Regions from separate parts of the Kluyvera georgiana genome, predicted to be linked through region 1. Evidence: predicted binding sites of a transcription regulator. Region 1 holds the regulator's gene; each other region holds the start of a gene.
What was found. Region 1 encodes CRP, which controls carbon source genes, mostly activating them, when cyclic AMP is high. Its sites were predicted from a motif close to ATGTGANNNNNNTCACAT; they were not measured.
Positions count from the first base shown of each region.

Region 2: the regulator CRP is predicted to act here: its motif matches at 1,190-1,207, upstream of azuC (stress response protein AzuC).
Region 3: the regulator CRP is predicted to act here: its motif matches at 1,565-1,582, upstream of focA (formate transporter FocA).
Region 4: the regulator CRP is predicted to act here: its motif matches at 1,136-1,153, upstream of ABTW00_RS09200 (arabinose ABC transporter substrate-binding protein).

Region 1 is NZ_CP158865.1:425,167-429,470, reverse strand. Features, by position in the region: gene ABTW00_RS01980 (phosphoribulokinase) at 61-924, shown strand; gene ABTW00_RS01975 (OsmC family protein) at 986-1,390, opposite strand; gene crp (cAMP-activated global transcriptional regulator CRP) at 1,695-2,327, shown strand; gene ABTW00_RS01965 (YccS/YhfK family putative transporter) at 2,382-4,304, shown strand, end outside.
Region 2 is NZ_CP158865.1:1,930,125-1,934,428, reverse strand. Features, by position in the region: gene ABTW00_RS09190 (non-heme ferritin-like protein) at 106-609, shown strand; gene ABTW00_RS09185 (DUF2766 family protein) at 687-938, opposite strand; gene azuC (stress response protein AzuC) at 1,020-1,109, opposite strand; gene ABTW00_RS09175 (MFS transporter) at 1,320-2,744, shown strand; gene ABTW00_RS09170 (RpiB/LacA/LacB family sugar-phosphate isomerase) at 2,810-3,448, opposite strand; gene ABTW00_RS09165 (HD domain-containing phosphohydrolase) at 3,738-4,304, shown strand, end outside.
Region 3 is NZ_CP158865.1:3,199,715-3,204,018, forward strand. Features, by position in the region: gene ycaO (30S ribosomal protein S12 methylthiotransferase accessory factor YcaO) at 1-1,238, shown strand, start outside; gene focA (formate transporter FocA) at 1,643-2,500, shown strand; gene pflB (formate C-acetyltransferase) at 2,557-4,304, shown strand, end outside.
Region 4 is NZ_CP158865.1:1,934,525-1,938,828, forward strand. Features, by position in the region: gene ABTW00_RS09195 (DJ-1/PfpI family protein) at 433-990, shown strand; gene ABTW00_RS09200 (arabinose ABC transporter substrate-binding protein) at 1,295-2,275, shown strand; gene araG (L-arabinose ABC transporter ATP-binding protein AraG) at 2,338-3,852, shown strand; gene araH (L-arabinose ABC transporter permease AraH) at 3,867-4,304, shown strand, end outside.

The DNA of each region.
Region 1 (4,304 bases):
CTCTAACGGCAGGAGGCGTTTACCACGCTTCCCTTGTCGTCTTTTCAGGGAGTTATTCGCATGTCTGCCAAACATCCGGTTATTGCCGTTACCGGTTCCAGCGGCGCGGGCACCACCACCACCAGCCTCGCGTTCCGTAAAATCTTTGCTCAGCTCAACCTGCGTTCGGCAGAAGTGGAAGGCGACAGCTTCCACCGTTATACCCGTCCGGAAATGGATATGGCCATTCGTAAAGCCCGCGATTTAGGCCGCCATATCAGCTACTTTGGCCCGGATGCCAACGATTTTGGCCTGCTGGAACAAACCTTTCGCGACTATGGTCTGCACGGTAAAGGGCAGTCGAGAAAATACCTGCATACCTACGATGAAGCGGTGCCGTGGAATCAGGTGCCAGGCACGTTTACCCCCTGGCAGCCGCTGCCGGAACCGACCGACGTGCTGTTCTACGAAGGGCTGCACGGTGGCGTCGTGACGCCACAGCATGATGTCGCACGCCACGTCGACCTGCTGGTCGGCGTTGTGCCAATCGTTAACCTTGAGTGGATCCAGAAGATGATCCGCGATACCAGCGAGCGCGGACACTCCCGCGAAGCGGTGATGGATTCGGTCGTGCGTTCGATGGAAGACTATATCAACTACATCACGCCGCAGTTCTCACGCACGCATATCAACTTCCAGCGCGTGCCGACGGTTGATACCTCTAACCCGTTTGCCGCCAAGGGCATTCCGTCGCTGGACGAAAGCTTTGTGGTGATTCACTTCCGCAACCTCGACAACATCGACTATCCGTGGCTGCTGGCCATGCTGCAGGGTTCGTTCATCTCGCATATGAACACGCTGGTCGTTCCCGGCGGCAAAATGGGGCTGGCGATGGAATTGATCATGACGCCGCTGGTGCAGCGTTTAATGGAAGGTCGAAACTAGCAGATTGACAGGACGGTTCCCTCTCCCCGAAGGAACGAGGGAGCCGTTGCTCGCAAAGGACTTACCCTTCGATCACTTCGTAGGAGTGGGTGATATTCACCGCTTTTTCAAGCATCAGCGCAACAGAGCAGTACTTCTCCGCAGACAGATCCACCGCACGGGAAACCGCCGCATCCTTCAGCCCTTTACCGGTGACGATAAAATGCAGATTGATGTGGGTGAACAGGCGCGGCGCTTCTTCACGACGCTCGGAGGTCAGCTTCACTTCGCAGTCGGTCACGTCATTGCGCCCCTTCTGCAGGATAGACACCACGTCGATAGCGCTGCAGCCACCTGCGGCCATCAGCACCACTTCCATCGGGCTTGGCGCTTTATCGCCAGAGTTGCCGTCCATCAGGATCTGGTGCCCAGAAGCGGACTCCCCCAGGAAGGTCAGCCCTTCAACCCATTTCACACGCGCTTGCATAATTTTTAACTCCAAGGTTGCAATTTTCTTCTCAGATTACGCGCACATAACAATTCTCGCAATGGAAGGCGATCGACGTCATGCTGAAGCGAGACACCAGGAGACACACGGCTAAAGCTATGCTAAAACAGTCAGGATGCTACGGTAATACATAAACGTACTGCATGTATGCAGAGGACATCACATTACAGGCTGCGACAGTATGCGACAGCCGACTTCCCAGGTAACGGGAAGGATACTATTGCAACCGGTGGCCGCAATGCTTTTGCCGCCGGGAAGAGCTTATAACAGAGGATAACCGCGCATGGTGCTTGGCAAACCGCAAACAGACCCGACTCTCGAATGGTTCTTGTCTCATTGCCATATTCATAAGTACCCATCGAAGAGCACGCTGATTCACCAGGGTGAAAAAGCAGAGACGCTGTATTACATCGTAAAAGGCTCAGTGGCAGTACTCATCAAGGACGAAGAAGGGAAAGAGATGATCCTCTCTTACCTCAACCAGGGCGATTTCATCGGTGAGTTAGGCCTGTTTGAAGAAGGCCAGGAACGCAGCGCGTGGGTACGGGCAAAAACCGCTTGTGAAGTTGCTGAAATCTCTTATAAAAAATTCCGACAGCTGATCCAGGTTAACCCGGACATCCTGATGCGTCTCTCTTCGCAAATGGCGCGTCGTCTGCAGGTGACCTCTGAGAAAGTTGGCAACCTGGCGTTCCTCGACGTCACCGGTCGTATCGCGCAGACGCTGCTGAACCTGGCAAAACAACCTGACGCAATGACCCACCCGGACGGGATGCAGATCAAAATCACTCGTCAGGAAATCGGCCAGATCGTGGGCTGCTCTCGTGAAACCGTGGGCCGTATCCTGAAGATGCTGGAAGATCAGAATCTGATCTCCGCACACGGCAAAACCATTGTCGTTTACGGTACCCGCTAATCCAGCCCAAACGGCGTATTGCGTCATGCAGTACGCCGTTTTTGTTTTCCCCCTATGTGGCGCAGGCTGATTTACCACCCGGAAGTCAACTATGCACTGCGGCAAACGCTGGTGCTGTGTCTGCCCGTTGCCATTGGTCTACTTCTCGGTCATCTCAAGCAGGGCCTACTGTTCTCGCTGGTGCCCGCCTGTTGCAACATTGCCGGGCTTGATACGCCACATAAACGTTTCTTCAAGCGTCTGATCATTGGCGGCTGTCTGTTCGCAGGATGTAGCCTCGCCGTTCAGCTGCTGCTGGCGCGCGATGTACCTCTGCCACTGATTCTGACCGGGCTGGCGCTGCTGCTTGGCGTTACGGCGGAGATCAGCGCCCTGCACGGACGACTGCTGCCCGCTTCGCTGATTGCGTCCATTTTTACCCTTAGCCTGGCAGGGAATATGCCTATCTGGCAGCCGTTATTGATCTACGCGCTGGGAACATTATGGTACGGGCTGTTCAACTGGTGGTGGTTCTGGATGTGGCGCGAGCAGCCGCTGCGAGAATCGCTCAGTCTGCTTTACCGTCAGCTTGCGGACTACTGCGAAGCAAAATATAGCTTACTGACTCAGCATACCGATCCCAACACCGCGCTGCCGCCGCTGCTGACTCGCCAGCAAAAGGTGGTGGACCTGATTTCCCAATGCTACCAGCAGCTACACATGCTGGCGGCGAACCAGCACAATGACTATAAGCGCCTGCTGCGCGCCTTCCAGGTAGGGCTGGATTTGCAGGAGCATATCTCCGTCAGCCTGCACCAGCCGGAAGAGGTGCAGAAGCTGGTTGAACGCAGCCATGCGGAAGCGGTGATCCGCTGGAATGCCCAGACGGTAGCCGCACGCCTGCGCGTGCTGGCGGACGATATCCTCTATCACCGCTACCCTACCCGCTTCAACATGGATAAACAGATTGGCGCGCTGGAAAAAATTGCCGACCAGCACCCGGATAACCCGGTTGGTCAGTTCTGTGCCTGGCACTTCAGCCGCATTGCCCGCGTGCTGCGCTCCCAGCGCCCGCTGTACCCGCGTAACCTGATGGCCGACAAAGAACGCCGTCTGCCGCTGTTCCCCGCGTTAAAAAGCTACCTCTCTTTGCGCTCTCCCGCCCTGCGTAACGCCGCGCGTCTCAGCGTGATGCTGAGCATCGCCAGCCTGATGGGCGCGGCGCTGCACCTGCCAAAACCGTACTGGATCCTGATGACGGTGCTGCTGGTCACGCAAAACGGTTACGGCGCGACCCGGGTGCGAATTTTCCACCGAGCGGCGGGCACGCTTGCCGGGCTGGTAATTGCCGCCGTGGCCCTGCACTTCCACGCGCCGCAGGGCTGGGCGCTAACGGGCATGCTGATAGTGACGTTAGTGAGCTACCTGATTATTCGTCGCAGCTATGGTTGGGCAACCGTCGGCTTTACCATCACCGCGGTATACACCCTGCAAATCCTGACGCTTAATGGCGAAGAGTTTATTGTCGCCCGCTTTATCGACACCATCATTGGCTGCCTGATCGCCTTCGGCGGTATGATTTGGCTCTGGCCGCAGTGGCAGAGCGGCCAGCTGCGCCAGAACGCCCAGGCGGCGCTGGAGGCCGATCAGGAAGCTATCCGCCTGATCCTCAGCCCTGACCCACAGGCACCGAAGCTGGCCTACCAGCGCATGCGCGTCAACCAGGCGCACAACACGCTGTATAACACGCTGAACCAGGCGATGCAGGAGCCAGGCTTTAATTCACGTTATCTTGAAGACATGAAGCTGTGGGTCACCCACAGCCAGTTTATCGTCGAGCACATCAACGCCATGACGACGCTGGCGCGCGAGCACAACATGTTGACGCCCGATCTGGCGCAGCAGTACCTGGAGTCGTGTGAAATTGCCCTACAACGCTGCCAGCAGCGTCTGGAATACGATGAAGCGGGGAGCAGCGGCGAGGTCAACATTATGGAA
Region 2 (4,304 bases), 1.5 Mb from region 1:
TAATATGTAGTTACACTCCAACGCGTAAATAGCGCATGGTTAGCGGCTATTTAGATACTATGCGGTATCACGCGTATCGTTCCTACCAGTAATAAGGATATTTGTATGGCAGTTCCAGGAATGGTTCAAAAGCTTAATGCTCAGATGAATCTCGAATTTTATGCATCTAATCATTATTTGCGTTTGAGCGAGTGGTGCTCAGAACATCGACTGAATGGTACCGCGACGTTTTTACGTTCACGGGCGCAATCCAGCGTAACGCAAATGATGCGTGTGTTCGATTATATGAAGAAATCTGGCGCTTATCCGGTTGTGAAAGCTTTTGAAACCCAAGAAGATAAGTGTGCCACCCTCGAAGATCTTTTCCTGAAAACCATTGAAGATCACGCACAGCGCAGCTCTACGCTGTCTGAGCTGACTGAACAGGCAAAAGTGCTTCATGACGATAACACCCTGAGTTTCCTCAACGCACTGGAAGAAGAGCAGGAACAGGATGGTATCTTGCTGAAGACCATTCTGGATGAAGTGCGCAGCGCGCGTAAAGCGGGCCTCTGCATCCAGCAAACCGACCAGCATCTGCTGAACATCGTTAACCAACAGCAGCATTAATTACGCAACAAGGGCGGCCATGGCCGCCCTTGTTCTTTCCGCTCTCAGGACTGTGGCCTGAAGACGTCAATTCGGGATCAGTGCGTCGCATCCTGTGGCGTAAACTTCAGCTCAATCAGCGCAATCGCTTTCTGAATCGCCCGCAACGTTACCGGATCGGCCCCCGCCGGATGAGTGGTAAAGTCAATCGCTTTCAGCTGAGTCGCCATCTTTTCGCGGACTTCAACCGGTGCGATAACATCAATAACGTCGAGGATCTGTTTGATAACGAGTTGGCAGGCGACGACGTCGGAAACCAGTTCATCGTTAGGGGTGAGGTTCTGAGACATTTTTTGCTCCTATTTTGCGGAGCGTAATAGTAACCTACTTTTGCTGAAGATAAAAAAACCTGCCGCAGCAGGTTTTTTTTATCAGAACATAGCGCCTGGCGGTACGTCTTTGAAAGTCTTGCAATAGTTCTCGAACATGCTTTTGAGGATTTTACGCATGCGCTGTTTCATGTTGATGCTCCGGTTTTTGTTATGCAGGTGTTATTGTCTTTAGGCACATAATATGACCACCATCACAAAAATCAACCATTTTGAGAGTTAAATCACATAACAATTATCATGCATGTTAAATTTATAAGGAAATTGTTATGAAAATCTGTGACTTGCAGAATCTACAAAACCTATAAATTTTACGAATTATTTTGATAGGGTAACGCAACGATGAATGAGCCTCTCCAGGCCCAGGCGAGCCGTGGGGTATCCCCTGCCGCGCTGCTTGTGGCCGGTGCATTCTTTATGGAGTTCCTCGATGGGACGGTGATTGCCACCGCCCTGCCAGATATGGCGAAAACCTTTGGCGTTGAAGCCGTCGATCTCAATATTGGCATTAGCGCTTACCTGATCACGCTGGCAGTACTCATCCCGGCCAGCGGCTGGATAGCGGACCGCTTTGGCGCGCGCACCATTTTCAGCCTCGCGCTGGCCATTTTCACCGTCTCTTCCGTGTTTTGCGGCCTCGCCACCAGCGCCCACAGTTTCGTGGCCATGCGTATCCTGCAGGGCGTAGGCGGCGCGTTGATGGTCCCTGTTGGGCGGCTAGCCGTCCTTCGAACCACGCCGAAACACCTGCTCATTACCGCCATTGCCACGCTCACCTGGCCCGCGCTGATTGCGCCTATTATCGGGCCTCCGCTGGGCGGATTTATTACCAAAGTGGCCGACTGGCGCTGGATATTCTTTATTAATGTCCCGTTGGGTATCATCGCCATCCTGCTGGCGTTGCGGATTATTCCCAACATCCGCGATGATGAGCGACGGCCATTCGATCTACCGGGTTTCCTCGCTACCTCAGTGTCAATGGTGAGCCTTGTCTACGCGATGGAGCTTCTGGGGGCGGAGAAAATGCAGGGGGGGCTAATCATCACGCTGTTGCTGCTCGGCGGCGCCACTTTTTATTATGCGCTGTCCCATTTCCGCCGCAGCCCGGCGCCGATGATCCGTATGGATGCTCTAAAGGTCCCCACCTTCCGCGTCACGATGTACGGTGGTTCATTGTTCCGCGCCTCGATCAGTGCCGTACCGTTCCTGCTTCCCCTACTCTTTCAGGTCGGTTTTGGTATGGATCCGTTCCACTCCGGCCTGCTGGTGCTGGCGGTGTTTGTGGGCAACCTGACGATTAAGCCGGCAACCACACCGCTCATTCGCTGGCTGGGCTTCCGCCGCCTGCTATTGATCAACGGTGCGCTGAACGTGCTGGCGCTGGTCGCCTGCGCCTTCCTGACACCGCAGACGCCGGTATGGGTGATTATGCTGGTACTGTATCTCGGCGGCGTGTTCCGCTCGATTCAATTTACCGGCGTCAGCACCCTGGCGTTTGCCGACGTACCCTCACCGCAAATGAGCTATGCCAATACGCTGTTCAGTACCGCCAGCCAGCTGGCGATTGGCCTGGGCATCACGCTCGGGGCGATTGGGATTCGTATTGGTGAGAAGCTCAGCGCCGTGCTGGATCTCAGTACGGTACCGGGTATCAGCTTCCGCCTGGCCTTTGTCTTTATTGCGTTGATTTGCCTGGTGGGGATGATAGATACCCTGCATCTGACGCGAGACGCGGGCAGCGCGGTGTCGAAGAAAGCCAAAGCCTGAGTTCACTGTATAAAAAAACCCACGCCAGAGCGTGGGTTTTTTTATTAAAAAGGAGAGCGTCAGGCTTACGCCAGGATCTCGCGAACAAAGGTTTCGATTTCTTTGTTCTGGCAGTTTTCGAAGAAGCATTCCTGGAAACGCTGACCGGAGACAGCCGTTTTCACCAGCGCCGGGTCGATTGCGCGCAGAGTATCCAGATAGTTTTCTTTCACTACAGCGGCTTTCACCTGGTTCAGGATACCCGCGTTGCGGACCTGAGGCTCTTTACGCTCCGGCGGGTAGCCTTCGCCGTTACGACCGGTGAACGCTTTTTCAAACATGTAGCGAACGTTCAGCTCCGCGCCCCAGCCATAACCTTTTGCGAAGGCCAGAGACAGCGCGTTACCGTTGTTGATCTGGGCAAACAGGAAGGCGTCTGCCGGATCCAGGCAGTAGCCGCAAACCACGCCCGGATGGATGTTCAGGGACATCAGCGCGCCCTGACCGGTACCGCAGCCAGTCACGACGAAATCTACCGCTTTAGAGTTCAGCAGGATGCTGGCCATGATACCCAGGTGAATGTAGGTCAGATGATGATCGTTTTCATCGCTCATGCCCACGTTGTAGACCGGGAAGCCTTTTTCATCGGCAACGGCTTTTAACTCATGATGAATAGTCGCGTTCTTGCTGGCCTGGCTGTTTTCCATCATCAGTGCAATTTTCATTCTTTCCTCTCCTGAAAGCTACGCGGGATTTCCCGCAGTCGTTCGATTACGTTGCAGTAACCTTACTACCAGACAAACGCACTTTCAAATTTTATGAAAAATGGTTTTACTTTTTACTGAGGCGGTCACACTTTTGGCCTATGCCGGGTAGATAAATCATTACATAAACCATTATTTTTTTACTGTTACCAGGGCACATGGTCGACTAAACTGGCGTAAGGGGAATAATAGACCCGATGAATTGTACGCTATTAAATGGATGAAATAGTCTTCGCAAAGGAACTGACTTGTGACACAGGACTGCCGATCTCTTCGACACGGGCTGGGTCTCCTTGTTCTACTGACCCTGTTGCTCGTTTGCACGACACGCGTTTTTGCCGTACCGCCACAAAAAGTAAAAGCGGCTTCCACCATTCCTGTCTGGATACTCGACGCCGATAGTTTTGAATTCTGGCGCGACGACCACGGAGAGTTCCATGGTTTCTATCCCGAGCTGCTGCACGCCATCAATTCGCGCTACGGCTATAATCTCACCCTCCAGCCCATTGACGGCACGACCTTCGAGCAACGTTTCAGACACCATGACTACGGGTTATACGCCAGCGTGCTACAGACCCGTGAACACCTGAAGAATACCATCCTCTCCTTACGCCTGCTCGAAAACAGCGTCGTTACCGCCAGCATCACCCGACAGGCAAAGACGGTACGCGACCTGAACGATACACGAGTCATTTTCCGACGGCACGATCCCACCCAGACGCTCGTTAAACAAGCTTATCCCACCCTGACATTTCAGCAAGTCATCGAAGTTGACAGCAGTAAAGAGGCCTTACAGATTCTGCGCAGCGGCGGCGCC
Region 3 (4,304 bases), 2.2 Mb from region 1:
CAAACCTGTATGTCTCCAACGGCATGTCTGCGGGCAACACCCGTAACGAAGCCCGCGTTCAGGGTTTGTCGGAAGTGTTTGAACGCCACGTGAAAAACCGCATTATTGCGGAAAGCATCAGCCTGCCGGAAATCCCTGCCGAGGTGCTGGCGCGCTATCCGGGCGTGGTGGAATCCATCAAAACGCTGGAAGCGGAAGGTTTCCCGATCTTCGCCTACGACGGCTCTCTGGGTGGAAAATACCCGGTGATTTGCGTAGTGCTGTTCAACCCGGCAAACGGTACCTGCTTTGCCTCCTTCGGTGCGCATCCGGACTTCGGCGTCGCGCTGGAGCGTACGGTGACCGAGCTGCTACAGGGCCGTGGCCTGAAAGATCTCGACGTGTTCACCCCGCCAACCTTCGATGACGAAGAAGTGGCTGAACATACCAACCTGGAAACCCACTTCATTGACTCCAGCGGTTTGATCTCATGGGATATGTTCAAGCAGGACGCCGACTATCCGTTCGCCGACTGGAACTTCTCCGGCACGACCGAAGAAGAGTTCGCCACGCTGATGGCTATCTTCAAAGAAGAAGATAAAGAAGTGTACATCGCCGACTACGAGCACCTTGGCGTCTACGCGTGCCGTATCATCGTGCCAGGGATGTCCGATATCTATCCGGCGGAAGATCTGTGGCTGGCAAACAACAATATGGGTAGCCATCTGCGCGAAACCCTTCTCTCCTTGCCAGGCAGCGAGTGGGAAAAAGAAGAGTACCTGAACCTGATCGAACAGCTCGACGATGAAGGGCTGGACGACTTTACCCGCGTGCGCGAACTGCTGGGCCTGGCGACCGGTCCGAACAACGGCTGGTACACCCTGCGTATTGGTGAGCTGAAGGCGATGCTGGCGCTCGCAGGCGGCGATCTTGAGCAAGCGCTGATCTGGACGGAATGGACCATGGAGTTCAACGCTTCGGTGTTCAGCGCCGAGCGCGCCAACTACTATCGTTGCCTGCAAACGCTGCTGCTGCTGTCCCAGGAAGAAGAGCGCGAGCCTCTGCAGTACCTGAACGCGTTTGTTCGCATGTACGGCGCCGATGCGGTTGAAGCCGCCAGCGCGGCCCTGAGCGGTGAAGAGGCATTCTATGGCCTGCAACCGGTCGACGGTTCCCTGGAAGCCTTCCCGGCCCACCAGTCGCTATTACAGGCCTACGAAAAACTGCAGCGCGCGAAAGCTGCTTTCTGGGCGAAGTAAGCACTTCTCCATAGAAAAAGTAGGCTTAACGGACGACCTGGGCTATATTACGGGGCCACTTGTTGGCCCTTTTTTTATTTCAACGTTTCGCTTCGCGATTCTGTGAAAATAAAGTTAAATATAAGTAAATACTATAATTGGTAGCTTACTTTTATTGTTAAATTTCTTGATCATTACTCCATTTTAATTAACCAACAAAATTAAGGGTAAAGAAAAAATTCAACTGATTGTGTAAATCTTAAAATTTATTTTCATTTTTATATTCATATAGTTAGCAAGGGATTGATGAAAAACCACGCGTTCTTCAGGCCTATTAGCCAGGTGAGATATGATCTATATCAAATTCTCATCTATAATGCTTTGTTAGTATCTCGTCGCCGATTAAATAAAAAGAGAGAGTTAGTGTGAAAGCTGACAACCCTTTTGATCTACTCCTTCCTGCTGCGATGGCCAAAGTTGCCGAAGAAGCAGGCGTCTATAAAGCAACCAAACATCCGCTGAAAACCTTTTATCTGGCGATTACTGCGGGCGTCTTTATCTCGATTGCTTTTGTTTTTTACATTACCGCAACCACGGGTACGGCGGGCATGCCGTTCGGCATCGCCAAGCTGATTGGTGGTATCTGCTTCTCACTAGGCTTAATCCTTTGCGTTATTTGTGGCGCTGACCTTTTTACGTCGACCGTCCTGATCGTTGTGGCGAAAGCCAGCGGCCGAATTACCTGGGGTCAGCTGGCGAAAAACTGGCTGAACGTCTATGTTGGTAACCTGGTTGGGTGCCTGCTCTTCGTCCTGCTCATGTGGCTGTCCGGCGAATATATGACGGCCAACGGCGGCTGGGGGCTAAACGTCCTGCAAACCGCTGACCACAAAATGCACCATACATTTATCGAAGCCGTCGCTCTCGGCATCCTCGCAAACCTGATGGTCTGCCTGGCAGTCTGGATGAGCTACTCTGGCCGCAGCCTGATGGATAAAGCCATGATTATGGTTTTACCGGTTGCCATGTTCGTCGCCAGCGGTTTTGAGCACAGTATCGCAAACATGTTTATGATCCCGATGGGTATCGTAATACGCAACTTTGCTAGCCCGGAATTCTGGACCGCTATCGGTTCGACTCCGGACAGTTTCTCTCACCTGACCGTGATGCACTTCATCACCGATAACCTGATTCCGGTAACCATCGGGAACATCATCGGCGGCGGCTTGCTGGTTGGGTTGACATACTGGGTCATTTACCTGCGTGGCGGCGACCGTCATTAATTGACTGTTGCTCCAGGCAGTAAATAAAAAGTCCACTTAAGATAGGTAGGTGTTACATGTCCGAACTTAATGAAAAGTTAGCCACAGCCTGGGAAGGTTTTGCGAAAGGTGACTGGCAGAATGAAGTAAACGTACGTGACTTCATCCAGAAAAACTACACTCCGTATGAGGGTGACGAGTCCTTCCTGGCTGGCGCAACTGACGCGACCACAGCACTGTGGGACAACGTTATGGAAGGCGTTAAACTGGAAAACCGCACTCACGCGCCAGTTGACTTTGACACCGCCGTAGCTTCCACCATCACTTCCCACGACGCTGGTTACATCAACAAAGCGCTGGAAAAAATTGTTGGTCTGCAGACTGAAGCTCCGCTGAAGCGTGCGCTTATCCCGTTCGGCGGCATCAAAATGATCGAAGGTTCCTGCAAAGCGTACAACCGCGAGCTGGATCCGACTATCAAAAAAATCTTCACCGAATACCGTAAAACTCACAACCAGGGCGTGTTCGACGTTTATACTCCGGACATCCTGCGCTGCCGTAAATCCGGTGTTCTGACCGGTCTGCCAGACGCATACGGCCGTGGTCGTATCATCGGTGACTATCGTCGTATCGCCGTTTACGGTATCGACTACCTGATGAAAGACAAATTCGCTCAGTTCTCCTCTCTCCAGTCCGATCTGGAAAACGGTGTGAACCTGGAAGCGACTATCCGTCTGCGTGAAGAAATCTCTGAACAGCACCGTGCGCTGGGTCAGATCAAAGAGATGGCTGCTAAATACGGCTACGACATCTCTGGTCCGGCTACCAACGCTCAGGAAGCTATCCAGTGGACTTACTTCGGCTACCTGGCCGCTGTTAAATCCCAGAACGGCGCTGCAATGTCCTTCGGTCGTACCTCCAGCTTCCTGGATATCTACATCGAACGTGACCTGAAAGCAGGCAAAATCACAGAACTTGAAGCTCAGGAAATGATTGACCACCTGGTCATGAAACTGCGTATGGTTCGCTTCCTGCGTACCCCTGAGTATGATGAACTGTTCTCCGGCGACCCGATTTGGGCAACTGAATCCGTCGGTGGTATGGGCGTTGACGGCCGTACCCTGGTCACCAAAAACAGCTTCCGTTTCCTGAACACCCTGTACACCATGGGTCCGTCTCCGGAACCGAACATCACCATCCTGTGGTCCGAAAAACTGCCGCTGGCGTTCAAAAAATTCGCCGCGAAAGTGTCCATCGATACCTCTTCTCTGCAGTACGAGAACGATGACCTGATGCGTCCGGACTTCAACAACGATGACTACGCTATCGCTTGCTGCGTAAGCCCGATGATCGTTGGTAAACAAATGCAGTTCTTCGGTGCGCGTGCAAACCTGGCGAAAACCATGCTGTACGCAATCAACGGCGGCGTTGATGAAAAACTGAAAATGCAGGTTGGCCCGAAATCTGAACCGATGAAAGGCGAATACCTGAACTACGACGAAGTTATCGACCGTATGGATCACTTCATGGATTGGCTGGCTAAACAGTACGTCACCGCACTGAACGTCATCCACTACATGCACGACAAGTACAGCTACGAAGCTTCTCTGATGGCGCTGCACGACCGTGACGTTATCCGCACCATGGCGTGTGGTATCGCTGGTCTGTCCGTTGCCGCTGACTCCCTGTCTGCAATCAAATATGCGAAAGTTAAACCGATTCGTGACGAAGACGGTCTGGCTATCGACTTCGAAATCGAAGGCGAATACCCGCAGTTTGGTAACAACGACCCGCGCGTTGATGACATGGCGGTTGACCTGGTAGA
Region 4 (4,304 bases), 1.5 Mb from region 1:
CTTTTTACGTTTCGTTACAACCTATATTGCTATTACCCAGGTTCGCAAAATAATATTTTCGTAACCCTATGAAATATAGAGAATGTAACTTCCCGATATACTCTGCGTAAGGCTTTGTTAACATGCGTATTCTGTCTTACATTATGTGCATCGGGAAATGTGAGCTGAGTCTAATTTTTAGATTGGCAGTCATTGCTCAGATAGGCGCGTTACGCATTATTTGCTATCAATAGTACATCGCGAATAATAATTCCCATTTATATATCATGATATACATCGGTCCCCCAATATTGGAATGATCGCAAATTTGTTTTAGATCATTTTTGATAATGGCCGGTAAGAGGATTATGTTCGCGGTAATGAGGAGTACGCTAAATCCTTCCCTATTCGTCACCTGGAGGGATTCGATTATATGAATTTACAGGAGTTAAAATGAAACAGGTTGCTGTACTGCTGGCCCCGGGTTTTGAAGAAGGGGAAGCGATTGTCACTATCGATATCCTGCGCCGTTTGCATATTGGCGTTGAGCTGGTGTCGTGCGCTGAATCACGCGCGGTGGTGAGCTATCACGATATCCCGATGGTGGCTGACGCCACGCTGGCAGAACGTCTTGATACCCTGTACGACGCAGTCGTCCTGCCGGGGGGGCCACAAGGTAGCGTGAATCTGGCGGCGAATCAGGATGTCGTTAAGTTTGTGGCGGCCCACGATGCCGCGGGCAAATTTATTTGCCCAATCTGCTCAGCCGCTGCGCGCGTGCTGGCCGGCAACGATCTGCTGAAAGGCCGTCGCTATGTCTGCTCCGGGGATCTGTGGCAGGACGTGAAAAACGGTGAATACGTTGATGCGCCGGTCGTTGAAGACGGCAATCTGATTAGCGGCAAAGGATTTGGTCACGTCTTTGATTTTGCCTTTACCGTCGCGGCACGTCTGTTGGGCGATGAAGCGCCGGTACGTGACCACGCCGATCACATCTATTACCGCTGGTAATTAATTGGTCATCTCAGTGGAAGGGATATCTTCGCTGAGTATATAGATAAATAAGCTATTCTCTCTGCGCGAATTGTCTGACAATTCGCGTTTTTTATATGTACGTATCTGCTGAATCTATGCATCACTTCACTGTTATTCAGGGGTGTGATGGTGCTCTCTTCTGAATGGTTAATTCCTGGCTATTAATGTTTCAACATTGTTAATGCTGTTAATTATGCGGCTAATACTTTGTTTTATGTCCGATTTAAATCGTTTGTCTGATTTTTCCCTACATAAAAGAACATTTAGGCTGGAGTTAACCATGCACAAATTTACGAAAGCGCTGGTGGCCATCGGGCTGACGGCGGTTATGTCACAATCGGCTATGGCCGAGAATTTAAAGCTCGGTTTTTTAGTAAAACAACCCGAAGAACCCTGGTTCCAGACGGAATGGAAATTTGCGGATAAAGCCGGTAAAGACCTTGGTTTTGATGTCATTAAAATTGCCGTTCCGGACGGTGAGAAAACCCTCAATGCCATTGATAGCCTGGCGGCCAGTGGTGCCAAAGGTTTTGTTATTTGTACGCCAGATCCAAAATTAGGGCCCGCTATCGTCGCCAAAGCGCGTGGCTACGATATGAAGGTCATCACCGTTGATGATCAGTTTGTTAACGCCAAAGGGAAACCGATGGAGGATGTGCCGCTGGTGATGATGGCGGCGAGCGAAATAGGCGCACGGCAAGGGCAGGAACTGTATAAAGAGATGCAGAAGCGCGGCTGGGACGTGAAAACCACCGGGGTGATGGCGATTACCGCCAATGAACTGGACACCGCGCGCCGCCGGACTTCAGGTTCCATGGACGCGCTAAAAGCTGCCGGTTTCCCGGAAAAGCAGATTTATCAGGTGCCCACCAAATCTAACGATATCCCCGGTGCGTTCGATGCCGGTAACTCGCTGTTGGTACAACATCCGGAAGTGAAACAGTGGCTGGTTGTTGGCATGAACGATAACACCGTGCTCGGTGGCGTGCGTGCTACGGAAGGTCAGGGGTTCAAAGCGGACAACGTCATCGGTATTGGTATCAACGGTGTGGACGCGGTGAACGAACTGTCAAAAGCGCAGGCCACCGGCTTCTTTGGTTCGCTTCTGCCAAGCCCGGACATTCACGGTTACAAAACCAGCGAGCTGCTCTACAACTGGGTGCAGAAAGGCGCTGAACCACCGAAATTTACCGCGGTGACCGATGTCGTGCTGATTACCCGCGATAACTTCAAAGAAGAGCTGGCGAAAAAAGGCCTCTAAGTCCTGATGGTTCTCCTCCCGCAGCGCGGGAGGAGAGGGATCGTGTCATTGTGGAGGTTGCGATGCAACAGTCTACCCCTTATCTCTCTTTCCGCGGTATCAGCAAAACCTTCCCGGGCGTAAAGGCGCTGTCCGATATTAGCTTCGATTGCTATAGCGGCCAGGTCCACGCGCTGATGGGCGAGAACGGCGCCGGCAAGTCGACGCTGCTGAAAATTCTTAGCGGTAACTATGCCCCGACGTCCGGCACGCTGGCGCTGCGCGGAGAAGAGATTTCTTTTGCTGATACCACCGCGGCGCTGAACGCGGGTATCGCGATAATTTACCAGGAACTGCATCTCGTCCCGGAAATGACCGTGGCGGAAAATATCTATCTTGGTCAATTGCCAAGCCGCGGCGGTATCGTTAACCGCAAACTGCTGAACTATGAAGCGCGTATCCAGCTTGAGCATCTGGGTCTGGACATCGATTCCGATACGCCGCTGAAGTACCTGTCGATTGGCCAATGGCAGATGGTCGAGATTGCCAAAGCGCTGGCGCGTAACGCCAAGGTCATTGCCTTTGATGAACCGACCAGCTCACTTTCCGCGCGCGAAATCGACAACCTGTTTCGGGTGATCCGTGAACTGCGCAAAGAGGGGCGGGTGATCATCTATGTGTCTCACCGCATGGAAGAGATCTTCGCGCTGAGTGATGCCATCACCGTATTTAAAGATGGCCGCTATGTCTGCACCTTTACCGACATGATGGAAGTGAGCCACGACCGGTTGGTGCAGGCGATGGTCGGGCGTGACATTGGCGATATCTATGGCTGGCAGCCGCGTCAGTACGGTGAAGAGCGTCTGCGTCTATCGCTGGTGAAAGCGCCGGGCGTGCGCACGCCGATTTCGCTGACCGTTCGCAGCGGTGAAATCGTCGGCCTGTTTGGCCTGGTTGGCGCCGGGCGCAGCGAGCTGATGAAAGGGATCTTCGGCGGGACGAAAATAACCGGCGGTGAGATTTTCATCGACGGTGAGCGGGTGACCATCAATAAACCTGCGCAGGCGATTCGCGCGGGGATGATGCTGTGCCCCGAAGACCGCAAAGCCGAGGGGATCATCCCGGTCCATTCGGTGCGTGACAATATCAACATTAGCGCCCGCCGCAAGCATATCCACGCGGGGTGCCTCATCAATAACGACTGGGAAGCGACTAATGCCGACCACCATATTCAGTCTCTTAATATCAAAACGCCGGGGGCTCAGCAGCTGATCATGAACCTCTCCGGGGGCAATCAGCAGAAGGCGATTCTCGGACGCTGGCTGTCGGAAGATATGAAGGTGATCCTGCTTGATGAGCCCACGCGGGGCATCGACGTTGGGGCAAAACATGAAATCTATAACGTGATTTATGCGCTGGCGGCGTCCGGCGTCGCGGTGTTGTTTGCTTCCAGCGACCTACCGGAAGTGCTGGGCGTTGCCGACCGTATTGTGGTGATGCGTGAAGGGGAAATCGCCGGCGAACTGCTGCACGAGAGCGCCAATGAACAACAGGCGTTAAGCCTGGCTATGCCAAAAGTCAGTCAGGCCGTTGCCTGAGTTAGGAGGTTATGATGTCAACTGTTACTACGCCTGGCGCCCGCCGCTCGTCGTTGAGCCTTAGCCGTATCTGGGATCAGTACGGAATGCTGGTGGTCTTCGCCGCGCTGTTTATCTGCTGTACGATTTTTGTCCCGAACTTTGCCACCTTTATCAATATGAAGGGGCTTGGGCTGGCTATATCGATGTCAGGAATGGTGGCCTGCGGGATGCTGTTCTGCCTGGCCTCCGGCGATTTTGATCTGTCGGTTGCTTCAGTGATTGCCTGTGCGGGCGTCACGACGGCGGTGGTGATTAACGTCACTGAAAATCTGTGGATTGGCGTCTTTGCCGGGCTGCTGCTCGGGGCGTTGAGCGGGCTGGTCAACGGCTTCGTGATTGCCCGTCTTAAGATCAATGCGCTGATCACCACGCTTGCCACCATGCAAATCGTGCGCGGGTTGGCCTATATC